DNA from 3 places in the Neobacillus sp. Fa239 genome. Region 2 is predicted to be linked to each of the others. Evidence: riboswitches for the same ligand, from Rfam matches in the RefSeq annotation. Region 2 holds a riboswitch; each other region holds the start of a gene.
What was found. A riboswitch is a leader RNA that binds a small molecule or an ion and turns the genes downstream of it on or off. The one in region 2 is predicted to bind cobalamin.
Positions count from the first base shown of each region.

Region 1: another riboswitch for cobalamin. It lies ahead of cobT (nicotinate-nucleotide--dimethylbenzimidazole phosphoribosyltransferase); the one in region 2 lies ahead of ACZ5XR_RS12440 ((2Fe-2S) ferredoxin domain-containing protein).
Region 3: another riboswitch for cobalamin. It lies ahead of ACZ5XR_RS24435 (adenosylcobinamide amidohydrolase); the one in region 2 lies ahead of ACZ5XR_RS12440 ((2Fe-2S) ferredoxin domain-containing protein).

Region 1 is NZ_AP041611.1:2,914,079-2,917,354, reverse strand. It holds gene ACZ5XR_RS14110 (YjcZ family sporulation protein) at 309-395, shown strand; gene ACZ5XR_RS14105 (hypothetical protein) at 480-635, shown strand; cobalamin riboswitch at 892-1,071, shown strand; gene cobT (nicotinate-nucleotide--dimethylbenzimidazole phosphoribosyltransferase) at 1,228-3,003, shown strand; gene ACZ5XR_RS14095 (cob(I)yrinic acid a,c-diamide adenosyltransferase) at 3,000-3,276, shown strand, end outside.
Region 2 is NZ_AP041611.1:2,588,535-2,591,810, forward strand. It holds gene infC (translation initiation factor IF-3) at 1-380, opposite strand, end outside; cobalamin riboswitch at 794-980, shown strand; cobalamin riboswitch at 1,159-1,341, shown strand; gene ACZ5XR_RS12440 ((2Fe-2S) ferredoxin domain-containing protein) at 1,465-1,848, shown strand; gene cobJ (precorrin-3B C(17)-methyltransferase) at 1,898-3,276, shown strand, end outside.
Region 3 is NZ_AP041611.1:4,949,662-4,952,937, reverse strand. It holds gene ACZ5XR_RS24440 (MFS transporter) at 1-830, opposite strand, end outside; cobalamin riboswitch at 1,035-1,226, shown strand; gene ACZ5XR_RS24435 (adenosylcobinamide amidohydrolase) at 1,513-1,638, shown strand; gene ACZ5XR_RS24430 (hypothetical protein) at 1,707-1,817, shown strand; gene ACZ5XR_RS24425 (bifunctional adenosylcobinamide kinase/adenosylcobinamide-phosphate guanylyltransferase) at 1,830-2,405, shown strand; gene cobS (adenosylcobinamide-GDP ribazoletransferase) at 2,419-3,198, shown strand; gene ACZ5XR_RS24415 (histidine phosphatase family protein) at 3,168-3,276, shown strand, end outside.

The DNA.
Region 1 (3,276 bases), 330 kb from region 2:
ATATTTCATTAAATCTTTCTTTAGTTGTTTTGCATATATTGCAGGAAATATTATCACTAGTCTCTAACTAGGGACTAGTATTGGTCTCATAGTAGAGACTGGTTCTGAGAAAATCATCTTAGATTAGTTACCTCTACGAGGCGTTTGCATGAATTGCAGACGCTTTTTTATTTTTAGGGTTAAGCAAATTACGGATTTCGTCGAAATATGATGATTATTGTCCAATCCAAACTTGTCCTAAGAAATATATTAAATAGAGGAAAGTATTCTTTCTTCAGATAACCCAATAGGTACTGGAGGTGATATACATGCTTGATGGATTGAGTATGTCTTTTACGTTAATCGTAGTATTGTTCATTCTACTAATCATTGTTGGTACTTCGTTTACGATCTAGTAAATTTTTTTTCGGGATTAAGTGCAGGCTGAGTAAACTTTCCCTTTGTCTAGACTACTGAAACGAAAGGAGGATGAATTACACATGTTTTTTTTCCCTGGCGGCTTTAGAAGAAGGTTTCTCCCTATTGAAATCGAAATCGAGATAGAAAGAAGAAGACGTATTGAAATCGAAATCGAGATAGAGAGAAGAAGACGTATCGAAATCGAAATTGAAAGAAGAAGACGCAGATTCTTTTAGACAAATGATTTAAACATGTTTCCAAAGAGCCTACGGGCTCTCTTTTTTAGGCTATTTTCACTTAAAAGTTTAAGAACTATTGACATGCATCAGTTACTGGAAATGGGACGGTTTAAGTGGCAAAGAAAAAAACCAATAGTTTCGTAGTGTACAAAACTTACAACTTTTAGCCCTTTTTTGGAAGTTCGAATGGAGATGAATGATAAAAGTTAATTGACAAAATTTACGAGCATATTTAATATTAAATTGTCCAATTAAATAAGAAATTTTCTCAGGTGCTTCAATTCGAAGATAATAGGGAAACCGGTTAAAGTCCGGTACGGTCCCGCCACTGTAATCAGCATTATTCGAACCGTTCAGCCACTGCAAAACAATTTGTGGGAAGGCTTCGGTGCTCGCTGTAAGTCAGGAGACCTGCCTGTGAAAAATAGCACAATATACCTTCGAGGAGAGGTAGGTTGAAGAATTATATATGAGGATTCCTGTACGTGAATCATATATACATATTTCAACATAAACTCTGCCGAATAAGGCAGAGTTTTTTCTTTTTTTGTAAGGGGTCGTTGCTAGATTAAAAGAAAGGAAGATGGTTTTGACAGATATTATTTATAATCGTGCAGCTGCAATCCGTCCGTTGAATAGCAAAGCGATGCAGAGAGCAGAGTTTCGCTTAGATGATTTAACAAAACCAAAAGGAAGCCTTGGAATCTTAGAACAAGCCATCATTCAGCTCGCTGGAATTACTGGAAACATTATTCCTTCAATAGATAATGCCGGCTGTGTTATTTTTGCTGCTGACCATGGTGTCAATGAAGAAGGGGTATCAGCTTATGATTCTCATGTTACGGAAGAAATGACGGTAAATATGTGCATGGGAGGTGCAGTGAGCAGTGTTTTGGCAAGACATAGCAGGATTGACCTACAAGTCGTTGACGTTGGAATAAATTCAAAAGTGAGGCACCCAAAAGCGGTGGTTCGTAAAATTTCCCTAGGTACCCGGAATTTTGTGCAAGACTATGCCATGTCTCGGGAGCACGCAGTAGAGTGTGTGTCTGTTGGTATGGAAATAGCTGATCAACTTATTGATGAAGGGAAGGAACTGTTGATTTTTGGAGAGATGGGGATTGGAAATACAACCTCCGCTGCAGCAATGGCTGCTGTTCTTTTAGATTTACCTGTGAAGCAAGTCGTAGGAAAGGGGACGGGCATTAGTGATAGGCAGCATCAGCATAAGATACAGGTTATTGAAACAGCGTTGACTAAACACTGTATTTGCAAGGATGATCCATGGGATATCCTAGCTGCCGTTGGCGGATTTGAAATCGGGGCAATGGCAGGAGCCATGATTGCCGCTTCCAGCCGGTCCATTCCAGTTGTACTAGATGGATTCATGACAGGTATCGCAGCGTTATGGGCCTCCCGTTTCAATAAGGATATTAAAAATTATTTGATTGCCTCCCATTGTTCATTGGAACAGGCACATACCTATGTATTAAAAGCATTGCAATTAGAACCAATGGTACAATGGCAGCTTCGCTTAGGTGAGGGGTCGGGAGCGCTGCTAATACTGCCCACTTTGCAGCAAGCGTGCCGAATTATGGCGGAGACATCTACCTTTGATGATGCGAAAGTGAGTAACCCACATCGTACGGAATTAAAAGAGGATGCTTTCATGGATTATGATGGTGAAGACACTCTTGGGCCATCTAAACTTGATTTTTCTCCTGCCGAACAGAAGGCAGTCTATAAAGCATTGGCGGCCCGCAGGGATATTCGTTCTTACTTGCCTGACCCCATTTCAAAGGAAGCTCTGGGACGCATTATTCAAGCTGCTCATTTAGCTCCATCCGTCGGTTTTATGCAGCCTTGGAATTTTATCGTTATATCAGATCAAAACATTTTAAATGAATTATATCGTGCAGTTGAGAAAGAAAGGATTCGGGCTTCGGTAAAATATACTGATATGAAACAAGACCATTATTTGCGGTTGAAGCTGGAAGGACTATTACAGGCGCCGATGACTATATGCGTAACGAATCATTCGGGAAGAGGAGGCCCGCATGTTTTGGGGAGGAATACCATTCCGGAAACGGACTTGATGTCAACAGCCTGTGCTATTGAAAATATGTGGTTAGCAGCTCGGGTAGAAGGGATTGCGATGGGGTGGATTAGCATCTATCAGAAGGAAGATGTTCGCAAGATTTTAGGAATCCCAGATTCGATTGATCCAGTCGCATTGCTTACTATCGGTTATACCTCCCATTTTCCGGATATCCCGATATTGGAAAGGGTCGGATGGGGAAAAAGATTAAATTTGAAAGAGCTCATCTTTCAAAATATATGGGGGGAAGAGGAGAAGGATGTATGAAAATTTACACACGCGGAGGAGATAAAGGTAAAACCTCCATTATTGGTAAAGCCCGCCGTTTTAAAGATGATATTCGGATAGAGGCCTATGGAACCGTTGATGAAGCAGGCGCTTATATCGGGCTTATTATAAGTGAACTTGAAAAAAGGTATGAGGATATTCGGGAACATCTCTTATCTGTCCAACAAATGCTTTGGAATGTCGGCGCAGATTTAGCTGCTGCTCCTGATGCAGATTACACCTACCGTACACCGGAAAATGCTGCTGGAGTGC
Region 2 (3,276 bases):
AGTTCTTCCCCAATGTTTGAATGGGTGATTTCTCTCCCGCGAAAACGGACGCTCACCTTTACATGATACCCTTTTGTTAAGAAGCCAATCGCGCTTTTAACTTTTGTTTGAAAGTCATTTTCGTCAATCGTGATGGACATGCGTATTTCTTTTGTTTCGATGGTTACCTGATTCTGTTTATTCTGCTTTTCTTTTTTTTGTAATTCATATCTGTATTTTCCACCATCTAAAATCTTGCATACCGGTGGATCTGCCTCACTGATTTGGACAAGGTCCAATCCCATTTCCATTGCCATCTTAAGCGCCTGAACTGTCGGTAACACTTGTTGACCGTTTTCCGATACAAGCCTTACCACATTGGATTGAATCGATTCGTTCATAATAATTTTTTTAATAAATCAATACCTCCTTATTTGAGTTGCAACTAAATCGCAACTGGTACAATGGTGCTTTCTTATTACAAATTATGTTAAAAAACGAAGGTTGGAAAGGCTATTTAACTAATTCGCACACCATATCATCGAAACTTATTGGAATGGATCTGCAAAAGACAAACACGTAGCTGTATATGGCAATTAAAAAATGATGTTTATGAAGGATGTTTTTTGAATGTAACAAAGCCGAAATATGCAAGGAAATTAATAAAAACTTGTATATTTTCGGCTTATTGATAATTATTTAAACAAGATGAAGTTATTGGCGGGCAGCGTTTTCGTAAAAGAAGTTTAATAAACTCTTGAAATATTAAATCTGATAGACTAGTATAATAATATCTCATAAATTAAATACTAATTTGTTAACAATTAGTTAAGATGCCTTAGGGCTTAATAGGGAATCTGGTGCAATACCAGAACTGTCCCCGCAACTGTGAGTGTGGACGAAATAGACAAACCACTGAAACGTATATATAGACGATACGGGAAGGGTCTAAAGTAGGAAGATACACAAGTCAGGAGACCTGTCTTAGCTGTTAAAGTTTCTAATTTCTTCGGGGGTTGAGAAGATGGAACGTTTGGACAAAAATGATTATTTATTAACATTCTTTGTGCTTACGTTTTATCCGTTCAACTCATGTTGAACGGATTTTTGCGTTATGATGATTCAAAATCATTTTTTATGATCCAAGTATTGCTTTAGAGGAAACAAGCCTTTTTAACAATTAAATAGATTAGGATAGGTGCACATTAAAAATTTGTGCTTAATAGGGAAGTACGGTATAAATCCGTCACGGTACCCGCCACTGTATGGGGAGTTCGTTGCAGATGTCACTGAAGGAATTCGGGAAGACGCAATGGAATGATGAACCTAAGTCAGGAGACCTGCCTTTACCTAAGAGCTTCAATCAACCTACGGGAACATAGGTAGAAGTGCTGAACATACATCGCATTTTTTTGTGTATATATTCTGCACCCCTATGTCCATAGGGGTGCTTTTTTGCGTAAAAAACGAAAAGGAGTGTGTGACATGACTACTTGGAATTTACAAGGGACGAAACACCATGTATTCATTTGCAACGGCAGCAGCTGTATGAGAAAAGGGGGGGAGGAAGCAACACAAGCCATTCGGAATGAAATTGCTAATTTAGATTTAGATTCACTTATTCATACAACAAGAACACGATGCAATGGAAGATGTAAGGATGCACCCGTTGCCATCGTCTATCCATCAGGGACTTGGTATAAAAACGTAAGCCCAGAAGTGGGAACTACAATTGTAAGGCGTCATCTGGCGGAAGGTCATTGCCTTCAAGAGCATGCGATCTATCACTATTCCGAACAAGGATTCATACAGCCAGAAGGGTCGGAATGCATCGAAGGAATACAAAAGGCTGTTAAAGAAAAGGTTTAACAGCCGATAGTATCTGGATTTTGGAAATTTTGGAAGGTGGCGTAATAGGATGAAAGGCAAATTATTCGTTATTGGTTTTGGCCCTGGTGATGAAAAACATATCTCTGGACGGGCAAAAGAAGCCATCCAAGAAAGTGATATTATCATCGGCTACAAAACATACGTTGATCTAATCAAGGGATTAATAGCTGGAAAGCAAATCATCAGCACAGGAATGACAGAAGAAGTGAGCCGGGCCCAGGAGGCTGTGAAACAAGCCGAGCACGGTTACAGGGTAGCCGTCATTTCGAGCGGTGATGCCGGAGTATATGGAATGGCAGGACTGGTTTATGAAGTGCTAATCGAAAAAGGCTGGAAAAAAAACTCAGGGGTAGAAGTGGAGGTGGTCCCTGGCATTTCCGCCATCAACTCCTGTGCTGCTTTATTAGGCGCACCGGTCATGCATGATGCCTGTACGATCAGCTTAAGTGATCATTTGACACCTTGGAGCTTGATCGAGAAAAGAATCGAAGCGGCCGCTCAAGCTGATTTCGTGGTTGCCTTATACAATCCAAAAAGCGGGAGAAGAACACGGCAGATTATGGAAGCTCAAAAAATTCTCTTAAAATATCGCTCGCCAGACACTCCTGTAGGATTGGTAAAAAGTGCTTACCGTGATAGTCAAAAGATCGTTTTAACCAATTTACAAGAGATGCTCGAACATGAAATTGGCATGTTAACTACCGTTTTAATTGGCAACTCTTCAACATTTTTCTACGAAGGATTGATCATTACTCCGCGCGGTTATCAGCGGAAGTATACATTAAATCAGGCAATACAGCCGTTGAAACCGCATCAGCGTCTGCAAAAGGAAGCCGAACCATGGGCACTGGAGCAAACGGAAGATGCAACACCGGTGAACAAGAAACAAGTCACCCCAACCCCAATGAAAGAGTCGCCAAGAGAACTGGCTGAGGAAGCCTTGCAAATGATCCTTGGTGAGAACGATGAACGAGCTCAAGGTTTATTGGTGAAGCAAGACTTTCAATCTATTTTTGAGGTAGCGGTCAGCTCTGGTGTCGCCAATAAAAAATTTACCGCGAATCAGATGGTCATTCTTTCCAAAATTGTCGGAGAAGAAGGTGTCATGGAGTACACACAAGACCATTTTATGAAGCTGCAAATTTTAACCTCTAATCCTGATGTGATTGTTGAAAAACTAACGGCGGCAAACTTTTTGATTGCTCCTGTCGGTGACGTATTAACCGTAAAAGCCTGTGATTTTTGTGACGGTGAAAAGAAGGATTCCATCCCTTATGCCGATGAGCTGCAGGAAAGGCTTGGCGGCATGGAACTCCCAAAAGAATTAAAACTTGGCGTGAATGGCTGCGGAATGGCCTGTTATGGAGCCGTAAAAGAGGATATTGGCATTGTCTACCGCAAAGGAGC
Region 3 (3,276 bases), 2.4 Mb from region 2:
AATCGCAGGCGGCCGATCGCATTGTGAGAGGCAATTTTACCGGCGAGTATGTTGCTGAAAATCGAAATAAATCCGTAGCCAAACAAGATTAAACTGATTGAACTGCTAGGAGCATCCATTACTTTCAGGATTGGAACAAGATACGTATAAACGGCATACGTCGATCCAAATCCAAGAGATGGAATGAAAAAAGCCATTAAAATTCGCGGGTGTGTCAACAAAGAAAATTGATCACGCATCGAGCTGCGAAATTGACTGAGCTTATTAGGCAAAGTTAAGAAAGATGCCAAAAACGCAATTCCACCGAGAAAAGTCGTTAACAGGAAGGTTGCATTCCAGTTGTACCTTTCAGCGATGACGGTGCCAATGGGCACTCCAATCACGTTCGCTAGAGTAAAGCCGCCAAAAACGAATGATATAGCAAGTCCTCGTTTGGCAATTGGCATGGTTTCACTTGCCACAATCATAGCAAGTGAAATTAAAACTCCTGTTACAATTGCCGTCATCATCCGAAGTGTGAGGATCATCATGTAGCTTGTCGAAATCACACATAGAGCATTGAGAATGATAAACAATCCGATCAAAAACAGCATCCATTTACGCTTTGGAAAATGACTTGTTGCCGACATCACGAGTGGGGTGCCAATGGCAAAGGTAATGGCAAACGCAGAAACAAGTGTGCCTGCTTTTGCATTGGTTATATGAAGACCCGAGGAAACATCGGTTAAGATCCCGACGATGACAAATTCGCTTGTCCCGAGAACAAAGGTTAATAAAGTAAGTGTAAAGATGAGCAGCCAATGCCGCTTAGATAATTCTGTGGTGTTCATAAATACCTCTTTTCTTAGATGAATGTAAATGTGTCACAAGGCAGGTAAACAATTTAATTATCATACCATAAAACATTTTTATGAGGATAGTTCAATCTTATTAGAAACTAGTTTAGGAGGAAAAACTATTTCCTATATTGGAAAGGTTTCTCTGAAAAACATATACAAATGATTTTGCTTCCCTATATAATGAAACTATCATAAAAAAATAATAGAAGCATAGGTGCTAAAATTCTTTCAAAGATATTTAGCTTAAAAGGGAAGTTAGGTGAAATACCTACGCGGTCCCGCCACTGTAAATGGGAGCAACCTATAATATGTCACTGTCGAATCGATGGGAAGGCATAGGGAGCGATGATCATGAGCCAGGAAACCTGCCTATTTTTTCATGCGCCAAAAAACCTACGAGGATAGGGAGGGGTGGAAGCTTAGGCCACGATTACTCTGCATGAGTAACAGAATCTAAACAAACCAACATCTCCATGTCAAAATGGGGATGTTTTTTTATTGGTGCAAAATTTTATGATAGTCGAAAAAACAGGAGGAAGTAATGTGAAGAAATGGTATTCACTATTGTTTGCCGTGTTGCTGACAATAGCAGGTAGGGCATGAATCAACAGTCCAAACCTCGAAAGAAATTGACTTTTCGATTTTCGTTATTGTTACAGCAAATGTTGGAAATGTGGACGAAATGGTGCCTGTCACTGTCCATACATGGATTTTTGTGAATGGCGAACTGACAGAAGAGGCCTTTATTCAAAGCATTATGACGGCAACGGAAGCAAAGCTAAAGCCAAGCTTTTCTTAAATATATTGGATTCCGTAACAGGGATCTCTTCGGATCGTATTTTAATCGCTTCAAGTCAAACAGGAACAGTGATTGAATCTGCAGGAACGAACAATTCTTTAGGAAAACTGATCAGTGAAGCTGTCTATCAATGCACGGCCAAAGCGATTAAAAATTCACAAAAAATAGCAGCAAAATGAGGTGTTTATCCGGTGGTGTCATCTCCATTATTCATTTTTATAACAGGAGGAGTGCGAAGCGGGAAAAGCAGCTTTGCAGAAAGGAAGGCTGTAGAAATCGCCAGCGAAACAGGAGGACAACTCATTTACCTGGCAACAGGCGTTCCTTCCGATTACGAGATGGAAGAGAGGATTTGCAAACATAAGCGAGATCGAAGGGCCATGAAGGATCATTGGAAAACGATTGAACAGTCCGTGAATATAAGGGAGCTTGCAGAAGATATCCGTGAAAAAGATATCATTTTACTCGATTGTGTGACAACACTTTTGAATAATGAACTGTTTTCTAACGAACGTGAATTGGTTCCGCTTGATGTTGAAAAGGTTAAGAAAAGCATTGTTGCGGGAATGATCGATTTAAAGAAAAGGGCAAACGCATTGATTGTTGTCAGTAATGAAGTTTTAAACGAACCGTTAGTCGGAAATACTCTCGTTTTTACATATAAAAGATTACTAGGACAAATCCATCAGCAATTGGTAAGAGAAGCAGACGAAGTCTATTTAGTGGAGTCGGGCATTCCAATTGTCATGAAAAAAGAAAGTAAATGAAGGATGGGCAAAAATGAAATTCATCAAAGGATTTTTGATTAATCTTCAATTTTTCACAGCCATTCCCGTTCCCATTGAAATACCGATGGAGCAGGATCTTCTCAGAAGGGCGGTTCAAACCTTTCCATTATTAGGCCTTTTTCAAGGTCTCATTTATTCCGTTCTTTTTTATGTATTAAAGGAGTGGACGCCGTTTTCTCATCTTGCTGATGCCTTTTTCCTTTGGCTAGCGACGATTCTCCTAACCGGCGGAATCCATCTCGATGGCTGGATGGATGCGAGTGATGCGTATTTTTCCTATCGTGATCAAGAAAAGCGGCTCGAAATTATGAAGGATCCACGAACAGGAGCATTTGGGGTGATATCCATCCTTGTTTTACTCAGCTGCCGGTTTCTATTTATCTATGAAAGTACGATGAACATAAAGTCCATATCATATATCTTAATGGCTGCCATTCCTTTTTTGAGTAAAAGCGTGATGGGTGTCCTGCTCGTAACTGTTAAATCAGCTAAAAATGAAGGGCTGGGTTCCTTGTTTCAACGTGCAGCATCACCTAAAGTGTTAGGGATTTATCCTCTGTACATTCTGGGTCTTCTGTTTCTAGCGTATAAAAATATCTTATTGGCGGGATTATTGGTCATTGTTTCTGCTGGGTGTGTCTTCTTTTGCAGGCGGAAAGCCGTGAAATGGTTTGGCGGGATTACGGGGGATGTATTGGGGGCCTCTATAGAAGGGACTGAGTTAGTGCTGTGGATGACTGTGTGGTTATTGCATTATTTCGTCATGGCTTAACAATCGCTAATAAAAGAAGAGCCTATTTAGGCTGGAGTGATTCTCCTTTATGTGAAGAAACAAAGGACTTGAAGACGC